2 regions of the Streptomyces sp. cg35 genome follow, and region 2 is predicted to be linked to the other one. Evidence: predicted binding sites of a transcription regulator. Region 2 holds the regulator's gene; the other holds the start of a gene.
The links. The regulator HrcA, encoded in region 2, represses chaperone genes, less so after heat shock. The targets are predictions, from matches to a motif close to TTNGCACTCNGNNNNNCNGAGTGCNAA.

Region 1: the regulator HrcA is predicted to act here: its motif matches at 2,321-2,347, upstream of groES (co-chaperone GroES).

Annotation. Positions count from the first base shown of each region.
Region 1 is NZ_CP191268.1:5,341,405-5,345,813, reverse strand. It holds gene ACQUQD_RS24530 (SDR family NAD(P)-dependent oxidoreductase) at 1-5, shown strand, start outside; gene groL (chaperonin GroEL) at 133-1,755, opposite strand; gene groES (co-chaperone GroES) at 1,868-2,176, opposite strand; gene ACQUQD_RS24515 (hypothetical protein) at 2,545-2,832, shown strand; gene ACQUQD_RS24510 (hypothetical protein) at 2,829-3,164, shown strand; gene ACQUQD_RS24505 (polysaccharide deacetylase family protein) at 3,155-4,030, opposite strand; gene ACQUQD_RS24500 (polysaccharide deacetylase family protein) at 4,027-4,409, opposite strand, start outside.
Region 2 is NZ_CP191268.1:5,961,365-5,965,773, reverse strand. It holds gene ACQUQD_RS27210 (nitronate monooxygenase) at 1-42, opposite strand, end outside; gene dnaJ (molecular chaperone DnaJ) at 155-1,291, opposite strand; gene hrcA (heat-inducible transcriptional repressor HrcA) at 1,292-2,308, opposite strand; gene ACQUQD_RS27195 (MBL fold metallo-hydrolase) at 2,439-3,188, shown strand; gene ACQUQD_RS27190 (DUF3097 domain-containing protein) at 3,223-4,053, shown strand; gene hemW (radical SAM family heme chaperone HemW) at 4,090-4,409, opposite strand, start outside.

The DNA.
Region 1 (4,409 bases), 620 kb from region 2:
AGTAGTCGCCGGGTGCGGGTCCGCTGTGGCCGGTCGCGCCGTTCCCGTCGAAACCGCATCAGGAAAACGCCGAGGCCCGGCTCCCTGCGACAGGGAGCCGGGCCTCGGTTCAGGTCAGCTCGGCGGAGCGCCTCAGTGCGAGTGACCGTGGCCGTGACCGGCCTCGGGCTCCTCCTCGGCCGGCTTCTCGACGACCAGGGTCTCGGTCGTCAGGAGCAGGGAGGCGATGGACGCGGCGTTCTCCAGGGCGGAGCGCGTGACCTTGACCGGGTCGATGACGCCGGCCTTGACCAGGTCGCCGTACTCACCGGTCGCGGCGTTGTAGCCGGAGCCCTTCTCGAGCTCGGCGACCTTGGAGACGATCACGTAGCCCTCGAGGCCCGCGTTCTCGGCGATCCAGCGCAGCGGCTCGACGGCGGCGCGGCGGACGACGGCGACACCGGTGGCCTCGTCGCCCTCCTTGCCGAGGGAGCCCTCCAGGACCTTGACGGCGTGGACGAGCGCGGAGCCACCACCGGAGACGATGCCCTCCTCGACCGCGGCGCGGGTCGCGGAGATGGCGTCCTCCAGACGGTGCTTCTTCTCCTTGAGCTCGACCTCGGTCGCGGCACCGACCTTGATGACGCAGACGCCGCCGGCGAGCTTCGCGAGGCGCTCCTGGAGCTTCTCGCGGTCCCAGTCGGAGTCCGTGTTCTCGATCTCGGCCTTGATCTGGTTGACGCGGCCGTCGACGTCGGCCTTGTTGCCGCCACCGTCGACGATCGTGGTGTCGTCCTTGGTGATGGTCACGCGGCGCGCGGAGCCGAGGACGTCCAGACCGGCCTGGTCGAGCTTGAGGCCGACCTCTTCGGCGATGACGGTGGCACCGGTGAGGGTGGCCATGTCCTGGAGCATCGCCTTGCGGCGGTCACCGAAGCCGGGGGCCTTCACGGCGACGGCGTTGAACGTGCCGCGGATCTTGTTCACGACCAGGGTCGACAGGGCCTCGCCCTCGACGTCCTCGGCGATGATCAGCAGCGGCTTCGAGCCACCGGCCTGGATGACCTTCTCCAGGAGCGGGAGCAGGTCCTGGATGGACCCGATCTTGCCCTGGTGGATCAGGATGTACGGGTCGTCGAGGACGGCCTCCATACGCTCCTGGTCGGTGACGAAGTACGGGGACAGGTAGCCCTTGTCGAAGGCCATGCCCTCGGTGAAGTCGAGCTCCAGGCCGAAGGTGTTGGACTCCTCGACGGTGATGACACCGTCCTTGCCGACCTTGTCCATCGCCTCGGCGATGAGCTCGCCGACCTGGGCGTCCTGGGCGGACAGACCGGCGACGGCGGCGATGTCGGACTTCTCGTCGATCGGGCGGGCGGTCGCGAGGAGGTCCTCGGACACGGCCTTCACCGCGGCGTCGATGCCCTTCTTCAGGGCGGCCGGGGAGGCGCCGGCGGCGACGTTGCGCAGGCCTTCCTTGACGAGGGCCTGGGCCAGCACGGTGGCGGTGGTCGTACCGTCACCCGCGATGTCGTTGGTCTTGGTCGCCACCTCCTTCACCAGCTGGGCGCCGAGGTTCTCGTACGGGTCCTCGACCTCGACCTCACGGGCGATGGTCACACCGTCGTTGGTGATGGTGGGGGCGCCGAACTTCTTGTCGATGACGACGTTGCGGCCCTTGGGGCCGATCGTCACCTTGACCGTGTCGGCAAGCTTGTTGACGCCGCGCTCGAGGGCGCGACGGGCGTCCTCGTCGAACTTCAGGATCTTCGCCATGGGAGCGGTTCAGCCCTCTCGAAAACTGGAGTAATGACACTGCGCCCCTCGCCGCCCGGCTTGAGCAGGGTGACCAGGGGCGCAGCTCTTCAAAGCATTCGCTTCGAGGTGATTACTTCTCGACGATCGCGAGCACGTCGCGAGCCGAGAGGACGAGGTACTCCTCGCCGTTGTACTTGACCTCGGTGCCGCCGTACTTGCTGTACAGCACGATGTCGCCGGTCTTCACGTCGAGCGGCAGGCGCTCGCCGTTCTCGAAGCGGCCCGGGCCCACGGCGAGGACGACGCCCTCCTGGGGCTTCTCCTTCGCGGTGTCCGGGATGACCAGGCCAGAGGCCGTGGTCTGCTCGGCGTCGAGCGGCTGGACCACAATGCGGTCCTCGAGCGGCTTGATGGCAACCTTGGAGCTGGCGGTCGTCACGATCCGACCTCCCCCTTCGGAGATCTCACGGGGTTAACTGTCTGAGGTGGCGACCAGGTGGATCCGTCGTCGCGGGTGCCGGACCTGCCCGTCGCTGTTGGCACTCTCCGGTGGGGAGTGCCAGAGCCGAGACTATGACCGCGATTAGCACTCGGTCAAGCGGACTGCTAATCGGCTCCGGCGCGGCGGGGGATTTCGAACGGAGCTGCGCCCCGATCCGGCCATGCGCCGCGGGGGATTCCCCGCGTTGCCGAGTGCGGCTCCGCCGTGACCGCTCGCGCCGTTCCCCGCGCTCCTTCGGGGCACGGGTCGGTCTCGATTGGGGAACGCGGGCGGTGGAGTCGCCGGTTCCGTACGAGGGTGCGGGCATGGCCGGTCAGCATCGCAAATCCCTCGTGGGCGACATCGCCCTGGCTGTCTTCGTGCTGTTCGTGGACGCGCTCGCGTACGCCGTCACCACGATCTGGCAGTTCGCCGCCCACGTCCGCCCCGCCCAGGAGGCGTGGTCGTGGACCTACCTGGGTCTCGCCGTCCTGATCGCGGCGTCGGCCTTCGCCTTCGGCGGGCGCGCGGGGCTGCCGGTCACCGCGGGGGCGCAGCTCCTCGCGGGCGCCTTCCTGGGCCTCGCGGCACTGGCCCGGCTGGCCTCGGCGTGAGCGCGCAGGCGCGGCAGGACGACGACGCGTTCACCGGTGGCTGCGTGGTGGCCTTCGTGGTGTTCCTGGAGATCGGCTACGCCCTGCTCGCGGGCTTCTCCCTGATGCTGCACGGGATGGCCCGGTCGTCCTACGACCCGAAGTCGGGGGGCCCGCCGCCGGCCACGGACTGGACCGAGGTGTGGTGGTGGGGCGGCGGCGCCGCCATGACCCTGCTGTTCGGCGCCGCGCTGCTGTGGCTGCGGCGCCCGTACGCCGGCGCGGTCCAGCTGTTCGCCGCCGCCTGGACGGTGACCCTGGCGGTCGCCGCCTGGCAGCGGGCTCAGACGTAGTCCTCCAGCCGTCCCACGGTGAACCCCTGCTCCTGGATGCGCCGCAGCATCCGCGTCGTCATCTCGGTCAGCGTCGTGCCCTTGAGGTCGGACGGGCCGCGGAAGTGGGTCAGGATGATGTCGCCGGGGCGCAGGCGGTCGCCGTCGGCGTAGCGCAGGTCGTTGATCTGCATCGAGGCGCGCCACAGGACGATCGCGTCGATGCCGCACGCGCCGGCCGCCCGCAGCGTGTCCGCGTCGTAGTTGCCGTAGGGCGGGCGGAGCAGGCGCGGGGCGGTGCCGAAGCGGCCCTTGAGGCGGTCCTGCTGGCCGCAGATCTCCGCGTGCTGCTCCACGTAGCCGAGGCCGGGCAGGAAGGGGTGCGTGAGGGTGTGGTTCTCCACCCCCGCGCCGAGCGCCCGCAGTTGGCCGAAGTGGTCGTAGCCGGGGCCCGCGACGGAGTGCGTGAGGAACATCGAGATCGGCAGCCGCAGGTCACGGACCATGTCGACGAAGCGGGAGTCCTTCTCCGCGCCGTCGTCGAAGGTGAGGAAGACGACCTTGTCCTTGGTCGGGACGCGGTCGATGACCGGGGGGACCTTTCCCGGCGCCCGGGGCGGGAGCACCCGCTGGGCGGGGGGTCCCGGCGCCGGGGCCAGCGGGGCCGGCAGGCCCCAGCGGCGATGGGCGCCCGGGGCCGCCGGGCCTGCGGCGCCGGCCGCCGGACGCGGATGGTGCCGGACCTTCTGCGCGGCCTTCCTGCCCATCCGCTCGATCGGGTCGACGGACTGCGCGCACCCGGTGAGCAGCGCGGCGGCCAGGGCGCAGGCGATGGCCCGCCGCACCCCGGCCGCCCGAACGGCCGCCCCCGCCCAGGGAGTTGTCACAGGTAGTCCTCCAGGCGGGCCACCGCGTACCCCTTGTCGGTGACGTACTTCAGGAACTTGCGGATCATGTCGGGCATGGTGCCCTTCCAGTCCGAGCGTCCCCGGAAATGCGTGAGGATGATGTCGCCCGGATGGATGTCCCGGTCCCACTCGCGGTAGTCCATCCGGTCCACGAACGCCTCGGCGTTCCAGATCGGCGCGTACGTGATGCCACAGGCCTTGGCGGCCTTCAGGGTGTCCTGGTTGTAGTTGCCGAACGGGGGCCGGAAGAGGGTGGGCCGCTTGCCGTACTTCTTCTCGATGACGTCCTGCATGCCGCAGATCTCGTGCTTCTGCCGCGCGTAGGACAGGCCCGGCAGGTACGGGTGGTGCAGCGTGT
Region 2 (4,409 bases):
CACGATCGGACAGGGGCAGAGATCGGTCAGTGCGGAGGACATGACCGCATCGTGCCACGTACGCGTCAGACGACCGAATCGGAGGTTCCGCCTGGCATGTGCCACGCAAAAGGGGCCCGGGGGTGTTCACCCCCGGGCCCCTCCCGCCAACGGCTCACCGCCCGTTGAACGCGTCCTTCAGCCGTGAGAACAGCCCCTGCTGGCCGGGCTGGAACTGGCCGGTGGGCCGCTCCTCGCCGCGCAGCTTGGCGAGCTCGCGCAGCAGCCGCTCCTGCTCGGGGTCGAGCTTCTGCGGCGTCATGACCTCGACGTGCACGATGAGGTCGCCGCGGCCGCCGCCGCGCAGATGCGTGATGCCGCGCCCGTGCAGCGGGACCGACTGGCCGGACTGGGTGCCGGGCCGGATGTCGATCTCCTCCATGCCGTCGAGCGTCTCCAGCGGCACCTTGGTGCCGAGGGCCGCCGCGGTCATCGGGATGGTCACGGTGCAGTGCAGATCGTCGCCGCGCCGCTGGAAGACCGGGTGCGGCAGCTCGTGGATCTCCACGTACAGGTCACCGGCGGGGCCGCCGCCGGGGCCGACCTCGCCCTCGCCCGCGAGCTGGATCCGCGTCCCGTTGTCCACACCGGCCGGGATCTTCACGGTCATCGTGCGCCGCGACCGGATGCGGCCGTCACCGGCGCACTCGGGGCACGGCGTCGGCACGACGGTGCCGAAGCCCTGGCACTGCGGGCAGGGGCGGGACGTCATGACCTGGCCGAGGAAGGACCGCGTGACCTGCGAGACCTCGCCGCGCCCGCGGCACATGTCGCAGGTCTGCGCGGAGGTACCCGGCGCGGCGCCCTCGCCGCTGCAGGTCGTACAGACGACGGCCGTGTCGACCTGGATGTCCTTGGTGGTCCCGAAGGCGGCCTCGTCCAGCTCGATCTCGAGCCGGATCATGGCGTCCTGGCCGCGGCGCGTGCGCGACCGCGGGCCACGCTGCGACGCGGTCCCGAAGAACGCGTCCATGATGTCCGAGAAGTTCCCGAACCCGCCGGCGCCGAAGCCTCCGGCGCCGCCTCCGCCGGCCTGCGACAGGGGGTCGCCCCCGAGGTCGTAGACCTGCTTCTTCTGCGGGTCGGAGAGCACCTCGTAGGCGGCGTTGATCTCCTTGAACCGCTCCTGGGTCTTCGGATCCGGATTCACGTCCGGGTGCAGCTCGCGCGCGAGCCTCCGAAAAGCCTTCTTGATCTCGTCCTGGGAAGCGTCGCGGCGCACGCCGAGTACGGCGTAGTAGTCCGTGGCCACTTACGACTCCGCCAGGATCTGTCCGACGTAACGTGCCACTGCGCGTACTGCTCCCATCGTTCCCGGGTAATCCATGCGGGTCGGTCCGACCACGCCGAGCTTGGCGACTGCCTCGCCGCCCGAACCGTAGCCGACCGACACGACGGACGTGGAGTTGAGTCCCTCGTGGGCGTTCTCGTGACCGATCCGTACGGCCATGCCCGAATCACCCTGCTCACCAAGCAACTTGAGGAGCACGACCTGCTCCTCCAGCGCCTCGAGGACGGGCCGGATGGTGAGGGGAAAGTCATGTCCGAAGCGGGTGAGATTGGCGGTGCCGCCGATCATCAGCCGCTCCTCGGTCTCCTCGACGAGCGTCTCCAGCAGAGTGGAGAGCACCGTCGCGACCGTACCGCGGTCCTCCGTCTCGAAGGCCTCCGGCAGGTCCTGCACCAGCTGCGGCACATCGGCGAACCGGCGGCCCGCGACCCGGCTGTTGAGCCGCGCCCGCAGATCCGCCAGAGACGATTCGCCGAACGGCGCCGGGCAGTCGATCATCCGCTGCTCCACGCGCCCGGTGTCCGTGATCAGCACGAGCATCAGACGGGCGGGCGCGAGCGACAGCAGCTCGACGTGGCGCACGGTGGACCGGGTCAGGGACGGGTACTGGACGACCGCGACCTGCCGGGTCAGCTGCGCGAGCAGCCGCACGGTCCGGCCGACGACGTCGTCGAGGTCGACGGCGCCCTCCAGGAAGTTCTGGATGGCGCGCCGCTCGGGCGCGGTCATCGGCTTCACCGCGGTGAGCTTGTCGACGAAGAGGCGGTACCCCTTGTCGGTGGGGATGCGCCCGGCACTGGTGTGCGGCTGGGCGATGAACCCCTCGTCCTCCAGGGCGGCCATGTCGTTGCGCACGGTCGCCGGGGAGACGCCCAGGCTGTGCCGCTCGGTCAGCGCCTTGGAGCCGACCGGCTCCTCGGTGCCGACGTAGTCCTGGACGATGGCGCGCAGCACTTCGAGCCTGCGTTCACTGAGCATCGGCGCGCACCTCCAGCAACTGACTCTGCGATCTTTCCGTTTTGGCACTCCCTGTCCGCGAGTGCCAATCGTCCCCGGCTCAGTGTACGGCCGGTGGGTACGGGCCCGGCAAGGCCGCTAGCGTCGAACCATGGAGACCACCACGGGCATCGACTGGAAGTCGGCGGGCTGGGAGGAACTGGCGCCGCACGTGGGGCGGGTCCGGCTGCCCGGCTGGGACTGCACGACCGGACTCGTCGTGGGCGACGGCGCGGCCCTGTTGATCGACACGGGATCCTCACTCCGTGAAGGCGCCCGGCTGCGCGCGGACACCCGGCGCCTCCTGGGAACACACGGGAGAGTGACGCACATCGCGCTCACCCACCCGCACTTCGACCATGTGCTCGGCACGGCGGCGTTCGCGGGCGTCGAGGTCTACGGGGCCGTGGGCATCGACACCGTGTTCGCGGGCGGCGCCGACGGGCTGCGCGCCGACGCCGTACGCCACGGTCTGGACGCCGACGCGGCGGCCGAGGCGGCCGACCTCCTCGTCACCCCGCACCACCGGGTCTGCGGCGAGTGGACGCTGGACCTGGGCGGCGGCCTGCAGGTGCTGCTCGCGAACGTCGGCCCGGCGCACACCGGTCACGACCTGGCGGTCCTGGTGCCCGCGACACCGCACGGGCCGGAGATCGTCTTCTGCGGCGACCTGGTCGAGGAGTCGGGCGAGCCCCAGGCGGGCCCGGACGCGGCGCCGCGCCACTGGCCGGCCGCGCTCGACCGGCTGCTGTCGCTGGGCGGCGAGGACGCCCGCTACGTCCCGGGGCACGGATCGGCCGTGAACGCGGAGTTTGTCCGTGCGCAGCGCGCCACACTGGCGGCCCGTTCCGGCGTGTCGTAGGCCGAGCGCCGCGGTTTCTCTTATCGTCTGCCGAATGCGCCAGTACTCCCCCGACCTGACCCCTCCCTGGAAGAAGCGGAACAACCCCGCGCCCGAGGTCCCGGCGGAGCCGGACCTCGTCGTGGAGGAGGTCACCACGGGCTTCTGCGGAGCGGTCGTCCGCGTCGAGAAGACGGCGCAGGGTCCGACGGTGACCCTGGAGGACCGCTTCGGCAAGCTCCGGGTGTTCCCGATGGAGCCGCGCGGGTTCCTGCTGGAGGGCAGGACCGTCACCCTGGTCCGCCCCTCGGCCGTCGCTCCCGCACCGGTCCGCCCCACGCGCACGGCGTCCGGCTCGGTCGCGGTGCCGGGTGCCCGCGCCCGGGTGGCCCGCGCGGGCCGCATCTATGTGGAGGGCAAGCACGACGCCGAGCTGATCGAGCGGGTCTGGGGCGACGACCTGCGCATCGAGGGCGTGGCGGTGGAGTTCCTGGAGGGCGTCGACGACCTGCCGGCGATCGTGGCGGAGTTCGACCCGGGCGCGGACGCGCGCCTGGGCGTCCTGGTCGACCACCTGGTCCCCGGTACGAAGGAGTGGCGCATCGCCCAGTCGGTCACGAGCGAGCACGCGCTGGTGGTCGGCCACCCGTACATCGACATCTGGGAGGCGGTGAAGCCGGCCTCGCTGGGCATCGAGGCCTGGCCCCGGATCCCGCACGGCCAGGACTGGAAGACGGGTGTGTGCCGGGCCCTCGGCTGGCGGGTGGCGAACACGGGCGAGGCCTGGCAGCACATCCTGTCCCGGGTCCGCTCCTACAAGGACCTGGAACCCGAGCTCCTCGGCAAGGTGGAAGAACTGATCGACTTCGTGACGGCACAGCCGTAGTCGCAGTCGCTCGGCCCGGCCCCGCCCCGCCCCGCCTCAGTCGACCAGGTCCCGCACCACGCCGTCCGCCAGCAACCGCCCGCGCAGCGTCAGCACGGCGCGCCCCTCCTCGAAGGGGCCTGCCTCCAACAGCCCGTCGGCCAGGGCCTTGCGGGCCGCGGCGAGCCCCGCGGGCCGCAGCAGCGACAGCGGGCACCCCTCCCGGAGCCGCAGCTCCAGCAGGATCCGCTCGACCCGCCGGTCCTCGTCGGCCAGCACCTCACGCCCGGCCCCGGGCGACCGCCCGCCCGCCAGCGCGGCCGCGTACGCACCGGGATGCTTCACGTTCCACCACCGCACCCCGCCGACGTGCGAGT